DNA from 4 places in the Nocardia sp. NPDC002869 genome. Region 1 is predicted to be linked to each of the others. Evidence: riboswitches for the same ligand, from Rfam matches in the RefSeq annotation. Region 1 holds a riboswitch; each other region holds the start of a gene.
The links. A riboswitch is a leader RNA that binds a small molecule or an ion and turns the genes downstream of it on or off. The one in region 1 is predicted to bind cobalamin.
Positions count from the first base shown of each region.

Region 2: linked by a shared signal. The riboswitch ahead of ACLML9_RS27790 (CbtB domain-containing protein) and the one ahead of metE (5-methyltetrahydropteroyltriglutamate--homocysteine S-methyltransferase) in region 1 are both predicted to bind cobalamin.
Region 3: linked by a shared signal. The riboswitch ahead of ACLML9_RS03765 (ABC transporter substrate-binding protein) and the one ahead of metE (5-methyltetrahydropteroyltriglutamate--homocysteine S-methyltransferase) in region 1 are both predicted to bind cobalamin.
Region 4: linked by a shared signal. The riboswitch ahead of ACLML9_RS04390 (IS110 family transposase) and the one ahead of metE (5-methyltetrahydropteroyltriglutamate--homocysteine S-methyltransferase) in region 1 are both predicted to bind cobalamin.

Region 1 is NZ_JBKOOL010000202.1:1,148-3,329, reverse strand. Features, by position in the region: gene ACLML9_RS25780 (pyruvate carboxylase) at 1-327, opposite strand, end outside; cobalamin riboswitch at 623-828, shown strand; partial or broken gene metE (5-methyltetrahydropteroyltriglutamate--homocysteine S-methyltransferase) at 976-2,182, shown strand, end outside.
Region 2 is NZ_JBKOOL010000264.1:2,185-4,366, forward strand. Features, by position in the region: gene ACLML9_RS27780 (alpha/beta fold hydrolase) at 1-550, opposite strand, end outside; gene mhuD (mycobilin-forming heme oxygenase MhuD) at 674-988, shown strand; cobalamin riboswitch at 1,059-1,207, shown strand; gene ACLML9_RS27790 (CbtB domain-containing protein) at 1,243-1,437, shown strand; gene ACLML9_RS27795 (CbtA family protein) at 1,428-2,182, shown strand, end outside.
Region 3 is NZ_JBKOOL010000012.1:52,664-54,845, reverse strand. Features, by position in the region: gene ACLML9_RS03765 (ABC transporter substrate-binding protein) at 13-1,047, opposite strand; cobalamin riboswitch at 1,083-1,216, opposite strand; gene ACLML9_RS03760 (SDR family NAD(P)-dependent oxidoreductase) at 1,353-2,090, shown strand; gene ACLML9_RS03755 (aminoglycoside adenylyltransferase domain-containing protein) at 2,108-2,182, opposite strand, start outside.
Region 4 is NZ_JBKOOL010000014.1:40,525-42,706, forward strand. Features, by position in the region: gene ACLML9_RS04390 (IS110 family transposase) at 1-773, opposite strand, end outside; cobalamin riboswitch at 999-1,151, opposite strand; tRNA gene ACLML9_RS04395 (tRNA-Pro) at 1,862-1,935, shown strand.

The DNA.
Region 1 (2,182 bases):
CTCGGCCGACGGCCCGATGAAGGTGATGCCCGTCCGCGCGCACGCGGCGGCCAGATCGGGATTCTCCGACAGGAACCCGTAGCCCGGGTAGATCGCGTCGGCGCCCGCGGTCTTCGCCGCTTCGATGATGGCGTCGACCGAGAGGTAGGCGCGGACCGGATGGCCTTCCTCGCCGATCTCGTATGCCTCGTCCGCCTTCAGGCGGTGGACCGAATTGCGATCCTCGTGCGGGAAGACGGCAACCGTTCCGACACCGAGCTCGTACGCCGCGCGGAAGGCCCGGATGGCGATTTCGCCGCGGTTGGCAACCAAGACTTTCGAGAACATTGACCCAACGTACCCGGCGCCACACCCAGGGGCGACAGCGAAGTCCACTTCGCAGAATCTTCACAAGGACGTATGGCAAGGCTGCGAAGTCCTGTTCACCGCACCGTCATATCTCACCGCACACGATCCCGGCCTGTGCGTATTACCCGCCGCGGCCATTTCCCGGCTATCCGAGCGGCCCGGCGCTCTTGCGAAGATATGCGAAGTCGGCCGCTGTTCGCGCCGCTGCGGGCGCGCTCGGCGCGTCCGCGTTATGGTGGACCCGCAGCTGGTCCGCCGGCCGGACGACGAGGAGCCCCGAACGTCCGCCCCCGGCGCCGAAGCCCGCACCACGCGGGTGAGAGGGAATCCGGTGGAAATCCGGAACTGTCCCGCAGCGGTGAGCAGGAACGACCGCCGTCATCAGCACTGGGCAGCACGCCTGGGAAGCGACGGCCAGTAGGTCGGCCGACAGGCCGGTGCCCGCGAGTCCGAAGACCTGCCGGTTGTACCGGATACGCCGTATCCGGTGGCCGTCGCCTCGTGGAGCGGGCGCCGCCACCAGTGCTGACATCCGACCCGACCGCACAGCCGGGTCATTCGGGGTCTCATCGGTGCCGTGCGCCCGGGAACGGCGACGGCCGTCGAACTTCAGCACTGGAGAACACCGTGACTGTTATTTCGCACCGCCCGTTCACCGCAACGGTTCTCGGACTCCCCCGGGTGGGGCCGCACCGGGAGTTGAAACGCGCGACCGAGTCCTACTGGGCGGGTCGGATAGACGCGGCGCAACTGCACGAGACCGGCCGCGCGCTGCGCCGGAACCAGTACGCAGAACTGGCCGCCGCCGGACTGGATTCGATTCCCGTCGGCACCTTCTCCCACTACGACCAGATGCTCGACACCGCCGTCCTCCTCGGCGCCCTGCCCGACCGGGTCGCCGGGATAGCGGATCGGCTGGACCGCTATTTCGCCGCCGCACGCGGAACCGAGTCGGTGGAGCCACTGGAGATGACCAAGTGGTTCGACACCAACTACCACTACCTGGTGCCCGAACTCGGCCCGGACACCACCTTCGGCCTGCATCCGGAAGACCTGCTGGCGCAGGTGGCCGAAGCGGTCGAACTCGGCGTGCCGGCCCGGCCGGTGGTCATCGGACCGGTCACTTTCCTGAAACTGGCCAAGACCACCGGCGGCGCGGCCCTGGACCGGATCGCCGAACTGATCCCGCTGTACCAGGAGTTGCTGCGGCTACTCGCCGACGCGGGCGCGGGCTGGGTACAACTGGACGAGCCCGCGCTGGTCACCGATCTCACCCCGGCGGAACTGGCGACGGTCCGCCGGGTCTACACCGAACTCACCGCGGCGGCACAGCGGCCGGCGGTGCTGGTGGCCACCTATTTCGGGCATCCGGGCGCCGCGCTGGAAGCCCTGGCCGCCACCGATGTCGAAGGTATCGCCGTCGATCTGGTCGCGGGCACCGACGTCGCCGCGGTGGCGGCCGTCCCCCCGCTGTCGCACAAACTGCTGGTCGCGGGCGTGGTCGACGGCCGTAATGTCTGGCGCACCGACCTCGACGGTGCCCTGTCGACGCTGGCCACCCTGCTGGGCAGCGTGCGGGCACTGGCCGTCTCCACCTCGTGTTCGCTGCTGCACGTCCCGTACTCGCTGGCGGTGGAGACGCGACTCGACGACACGCTGCGCTCCTGGCTCGCCTTCGGCGCCGAGAAGACCGCCGAGGTACACGTACTGGCGACCGGCCTGAACTCCGGCACCGAGGCGGTCGCCGCGGAACTGGAAACCGCCCGGGCCGCCGCGGCGAGCCGCCGCACCGATCCGCGGATCAGCAACGCGCAGGTACGGGCACGACTCGCCG
Region 2 (2,182 bases), on a different contig from region 1:
TGCCCCACTCCCCCCAGAACGCCCGGACCCCCCACTCCTCCGAGATGTCCCGGAAGGTGGCCACCTCGCCATGCAATCGGTAACCGTCCGGGCCCCGGTGAAACGAATCGCGGAAGTAGCGACCGGCGACCGGGCCGAAATGCGCCACCAAGGCGGCCTCGTCCGCGAATGGCTGCGGCCAGGCCTCGACCATCGCGGCCCAGTGGGCGGCGGTACGGCCGGTGAAATCGGCTGCCATATCCTCCACCACCAGCCCACCCACCCGGTTCGGATGCGTGGCCGCGAACACCCATCCGTGCAGACCACCCATCGAATGCCCGATCACGATCATCGGCTCGTCGATTCGCGCGGTGGCGTCGGCCAGATCGGCGACGAGGGCGTCGGTGGTGAGTTCGGGCGGGGCGGGGCGCCCGTGCCCGGCGGCGTCGAAGGTGAACACCCGCCCGTGGTCGCGCAGCCACCGGACCTGGTCCTGCCAGGTGCGGGCGCTGCCCATCAATCCGTGCAGCAGCAGTATCGGAACCCCGGTCCCACCTTCGTCGTGCAACACCGGGCCGAGTTTATTCACATCCCTCCACAGGGCGCGGCGACGCTCCCGGCGGCGCGCGCAGTGGCCCTGCTGTGTCGTGCGGCACTGTCCCGCCCGGACCCCGCGATACCTAAGCTCAGGGGTATGGCTGTTGTGAAGATCAATGCGATCGAGGTCCCCGAGGGCGCGGGACCCGAGCTGGAGAAGCGGTTCGCCCACCGCGCGCACGCGGTCGAGAACTCCCCCGGGTTCCTCGGCTTCCAATTGTTGCGGCCCACGGCCGGCGAGAATCGGTACTTCGTGGTCACCCAGTGGGATTCCGAGGAGTCCTTCGCGGCGTGGCGCGACGGCCCCGCCAAGGAGGCGCATGCCGGACAGCAGAACAAGCCGGTCGCCACCGGTGCCTCGCTGCTGGAGTTCGAGGTCGTACTCGACGTAGCGGGTAAGCCCGCTTCCTGACCCATCCCGCACACCCTGGCCACGCCTCCGGCCCCGGCGGCGTGGCCAGTGCTCGTTCGCGGGCATATTGACGACCGGCAACAGCCGGTGTCACAGTTTCAAGTGAAAGCGAAGGTGATGCGGTAATCCGGTGAGAACCCGGAGCGGTCGCGCCACTGTGATGTCCACGCCGGAAAGGGTGGGCAGAGTCAGACACCCGCACCTACGCGCAACTCGCGAACCGGACGCGAGCATCCGGATGAGGAGGATCCATCATGGCCATAACCCACGTCCCGAGCAGGGCTGCCGATACAGCAGCGACCGTGCTCGTCACCGTCGGCGTCGTTCTGCTGGCACTGCTGACGCTGTACCTGGTCGGATTCGACCAGGGCGCCATCTCACGCGGCGGAATGTTCCTGCACGAGTTGATGCACGACGGGCGCCACCTGCTGGGTGTCCCGTGCCATTGAGTGGATCTTTCGGTGCCCTGCTGCTCCGTGGTCTGCTCGCCGGTCTGATCGCCGGTCTCCTCGCGGGTGTCGTCGGTAATTTCGTCGGCGAATCCCGGGTCGAGGCCGCCATCGCCATCGAGGAGGCCGCGGCGCCCGCGCCGGAGCATGCCCATGATTCCGGCACCGGACATACGCACGGGGAGACAGTGCACGGGGACGAGGCCGTGGTGAGCAGGCCTTGGCAGAAGTTCGGGCAGTTCCTGGCCGCCGCGCTGGCCGGGATGGCGTTCGGGGCGATCGTCGCGACCGCGGCGCATTACGCCCGGCGGTTCACCGCGCTACCCGGTCATCGGCTGGTGCTCGGACTCGGCCTGGCCGGCTGGGTCGCGGTGGTGGCCGTACCGTTCTTCGAATATCCGGCCAACCCCCCGGCGGTCGGTGACCCGGAAACGATCAACGAGCGCACACTGCTCTGGGTGGCCGCGGTGCTGGTGGGCCTGCTGGCCGTCGCGGCCGGTGTGTCCATCTGGAAAGCGCTGCGGACGCGACCCGAATCCCTCCGGCTCCTCGCGGCGGTGGTGGGTTTCGTACTCGTCGTCACCCTCGGCTACACGGTATTGCCCGAGATCGACGAAGTGGGAGCCGACTTCCCCGCCTCCCTGCTGTGGGAGTTCCGGGCCGCGTCGCTGGCGGTATCGACCACGCTGTGGGTGGGCATCGGCCTGGCCTTCGCCGCGCTGACCGAATGGAGCACCCGCGGCAG
Region 3 (2,182 bases), on a different contig from region 1:
ACGCTGCGGAGCTCACGAACCGTAACCCCACCGCTCCAGGGCGTCGGCGACCTTCTCGACCCCGTCGACCGTCCGGATCGAGGGGTTCATATCGGCGCCGTTGACCACGATGTAGCGCCGCTCGCGGACCGCGGTCAGTTTCGCCGTCACCGGATTCGATTCCAGGAAGGCGATCTTGCTGTCCAGCGCGTCCCCGGCGAGGCTGCGCCGGCTCAGGTCGGCCAGGACCAGGGCGGTGGGGTCGCGGTCGAGGAGGGTCTCCCAGCCGACCTGCGGCCATTCGTCGGTGGTGTCATCGAAAACGTTCTTCGCGCCCACCGCGTCGGTGATGATCCCGGATGAGCCGCAGCAGCCCGCGACATACGGCGTGGAGGTGTCGGCGAACCAGTAGGCCAGCGAGACCCGCTCCGCGGCGATCCGCCCGGACGCGGCCGAGTAGCGGTCGCGCAGTTCGGTGACCAGCCGCTCCCCGCGGTCCGCGACATCGAAGACAGCGGCCAGGTCGCGGATCTCCCGGTAGACCGAATCCATGGTCAACGGTTCGGTGCGAGCACCGTCGGCATTGACGCTGATATCGGTTTTGCCGTCGCAGTCGGTCGGCGAGAGGTAGGTGGGGACACCCAGTTCGGTGAACTGCTGCCGCTCGGCCACGCCGCCGGGACCGAGGGTGCCGCCGAAGGAGGCGGCGACGAAATCCGGTTCCTTGTCCAGGACGACCTCGAACGAGGGTCGGTTGTCGGCCAGCCGCGGCACCCGCGCGTTGTCGGCGGCCAGGTTCTCCCGCACCGGATCGGTCCAGGTGGCGGTGCCGGCCATCCGATCGGCCAGACCGAGCGACAGCAGGATCTCCGCCGCCCCTTGATCGAGCGCGACCGCCCGCTGCGGCGGCGCCGCCACGGTGACCTCGACGCCGCAGTTCTCGATCGTCACCGGATAGCCGGCGGCGGACCCGGCGGCCGGACCGTCCGAGTCGGGCGCACCGGCACATCCGGCCAGCAGGAGGGTGGATACCACGGCGGTGACCGCCGAAGAAAAGGACCGCGTCACGGCGTGGACTCCTTGCGTCTGGGCCTGTGCGCGAGGCCGGAACCGAGCTCGGCGGATGAGTGATCGGACTCCACCATGTGGGTGTCACCGTTGCGCGCCAGTCCCGGATTTCCACCGGGTTCCCTCATCACGCCGCGACCGCAGTGCGGCCGCCGACCATGCTATCCGACAGTGAACTGGACGTTCGACCCGCTCGAGCCGGCGTACCGGCCGCGGGCGAATGCGACGGCGATTTCCTGCCAGCGCGCACCGTATGCCCTCCGCGATGCTCATAGGGCACGAACGGAAATGACGAAAGGAACGACATGTCGGAGAAGATCGTGGTGGTCACCGGGGCGACCCGCGGAATCGGACGCGCCACCGCGACGGCGTTCGCCCGCGCGGGTTACCGGGTGATCGTCACCGGACGCCGCGCGCCGGCGGTGGAGGCCGTGGTGGCCGAACTGCGGTCGGCGGGACTGGCGGCCGAAGGGGAGGTCCTCGACGTGTGCTCGGTGGACAGCGCGCGGTGCCTGCACGATTCCCTCGCCGAACGGCACGACCACATCGATGTCCTGGTGAACAATGCCGGCATCCTGCCCGAGGCCACCGCCACCGGCACGGTGAACTTCGCCCATCCCGGCGCGTTCACCGAGACATTGATGACCAACACCTTCGGCCCCGCCAATGTGATCGAAGCGCTGCTGCCGCTGGTGCGCCGCGCACCGGCCGGGCGGATCGTCAACATCTCCACCGAGATGGGCTCGCTCACCGAGCAGCGGAACCCGGAGTCGGCGTACTACTCGATGGTGGTCCCGGGCTACCAGGCGTCGAAGGCGGCACTGAACAGCCTCACGGTCGGGCTGGCGAAATCGCTCGCCGATACCGCCGTCCGGGTGACCTCGGTATGCCCCGGTTTCGTCGCGACCGAATTGGCTCCCGCGTCGGCCGACGCGCCGACGACGCCGGAGCAGGCCGCCCAGGTCGTCCTCGCGGCGGCGGAATCGCCGGAGGTGTCCACCGACGGTTCCTTCGTCGGCGCGCAGGGGGCCATCGCCTGGTAACGGGTCCGGGGGAGTGCTCAGTGCTGTACCCCGGCCGGCGACCGCGGCGGCCGTGATCCCCGCGGCGGCATATCGCACGAACGCCGCCACCT
Region 4 (2,182 bases), on a different contig from region 1:
GTGGCGATCGTTTTCCGTTGCTGAAGAACGGATTTGAGTTGATCGGCGAGTTTCGGCAGAACGACTTCGGCGGCCTTGCTGCCAGGGACGACGACGGTTTGCGCGGGCAGCGCGGCCAGGATTTCCTCGACGAGTCGAGCACCCATGCGGGGTGCATGTTTGACCGCGATGCTGGTGAGTTTGCGTCGGCCCGCGGCCTGGATGCCGGCCGGGCCGCCGCAGCGCGAGAGGATCTCGAGCACCGCCGGATGCGCGACACGAGGACCCAGGACCCGTTCCAGGGCCGGGTGGATGCCGGTGAGCAGGCCTCGGATCCGGTTGCTGGTGCGGGTCGCTTCCCCGGCCAGGTCGTCGTCGAATCCGACCAGGACCCCGAGCTCGGTCAGCGCTTCGTCTCCGGTGTCGACGCGGCGCAACGCGTGCGGCATGGTGCGGGCGGCATCGGCGATGATGTGGGCGTCGCGGGCGTCGGTTTTGGCCTGACCGGGGTAGAGGTCGGCGATGCGGCGCATCGCCAGGCCCGGTAGATAGGCCACGTCGTGGCCGCAGTCGCGGGCCACGGTGACCGGCAGGGCACCGATCGTGTTCGGCTGGTCGACCACGATCAGCAGCGGCCCCCGAGCCGCGAGCTGGTCGAACACCGCCCGCAACCGGGCCTCGTCGTTCGGCAGCGCCTTGTCGAACAATCGCTTACCGGCCGGGTCGAGCCCGACCGCGTGGTGTTCGCCTTTGCCCACGTCAACGCCGCAGAACACGGCATAGCACTGTGTCACCCTGCTCGTCCTCGTCGCATCGAAAACGCCTCCGGACGGTCGCCGATCCAGCGTCGACGCCCGGCACCCACGTTACGAAGAGACCTGTATTCGGCCCTGCCCCTATCAGCGGTCCATCGACGCCACCGGCGCCCGGCGACACCACCCCCCGGATCATGAACTCGACAGGGGCAAGAAGTCATACCGGGCCCGGCGACCGTGGGCCCGGTTCCGGGCCCACCAAAAAGGTAACGGGCGGATCAGCGCATTGGATTCGCCCTGTTCGATGATGTGGGCGGTCCACGCCGTCGCTTCCCGCCCCCCGGCCCAGTGCGTGTGACGGCGGTCGCTCCCGCTCACCGCTGCGGGACAGCCCCCGATTCCCACCGGGTTCCCTCTCATCCGCCCCACGGTGCCACCGACACCGGACGACACGCTTCGCACCCCCCGCCCAGCAAAACCGCGCGGGATGAACCAGCTGCGCCCGGGAGAATGTGCCCAGCCCGAGCTCGCACTCCGGTGGGGCGGTGGGCGCAACCGGCCACGGCGCGCACTGATCCAGCGATCGGACGAGATAGGCCGCGGGAAAGACAGCAGAACGCCGCCGGGCGATGAGCCCAGCGGCGTCCGGTCGAGAAGCCGGCGTCCAACAAGCGCCTCACGGCGAGTGGTCGCTCGTAGCGACAGAGGGTGCGGCCCGGGGCTGTCCGGACGCCGACGAGGGGGTTCAACAGAGACAGCCAGGAAGCTATTCCACAGGGCACTGACCCCTCTCACCAGGCATCCCATCGCACGGAGAACCGACCGCCCGGCCGGATGCGGCGGTCGTCGACCGCCGGATGCGGCAGTCGTCCGGTTGCGGACAGCATCCCGGGTTCCAGCGCACAGGACGAGGCCCCGGATCTCCGTGCGGAACCCACCCGAGCCCCGAATCGTGGAGCTTCGTCCCGGAGCGGCGACCGCAGCGAGAAGCAGCCCACGCGCCTCACGCGCTCGGAGGACGAGCGCGGAGCGCGGCGGAAATCCGACAACACCACGCTCAACCTGCCGATTTCCGGTCTCGAACACCTCTGAGGTAATCTCATCGAGCGCCGGAACGCACGGCGCGACGGGCTGTGGCGCAGTTTGGTAGCGCACTTGACTGGGGGTCAAGTGGTCGCAGGTTCAAATCCTGTCAGCCCGACAGATAGGCGCAGGTCAGGGCTCTACCAGCACAAACATGGTAGGGCCCTGAGCGTCATTTCCAAACTTTCCCCAAACATTGCGGGTGGGGCTCCCAACACTTGGGTCGAGCCACCAACCGTGTAGGCGTGAAGCCCTCAAACTAGCGAAGCACCAGCTAAGACAAGTTTGCGATTTGGGTCACACTCCACGCGGCAGATCGCCCATCCTGCCCACCACACAGCCAAACTCCAACTACCGCGTGTAAC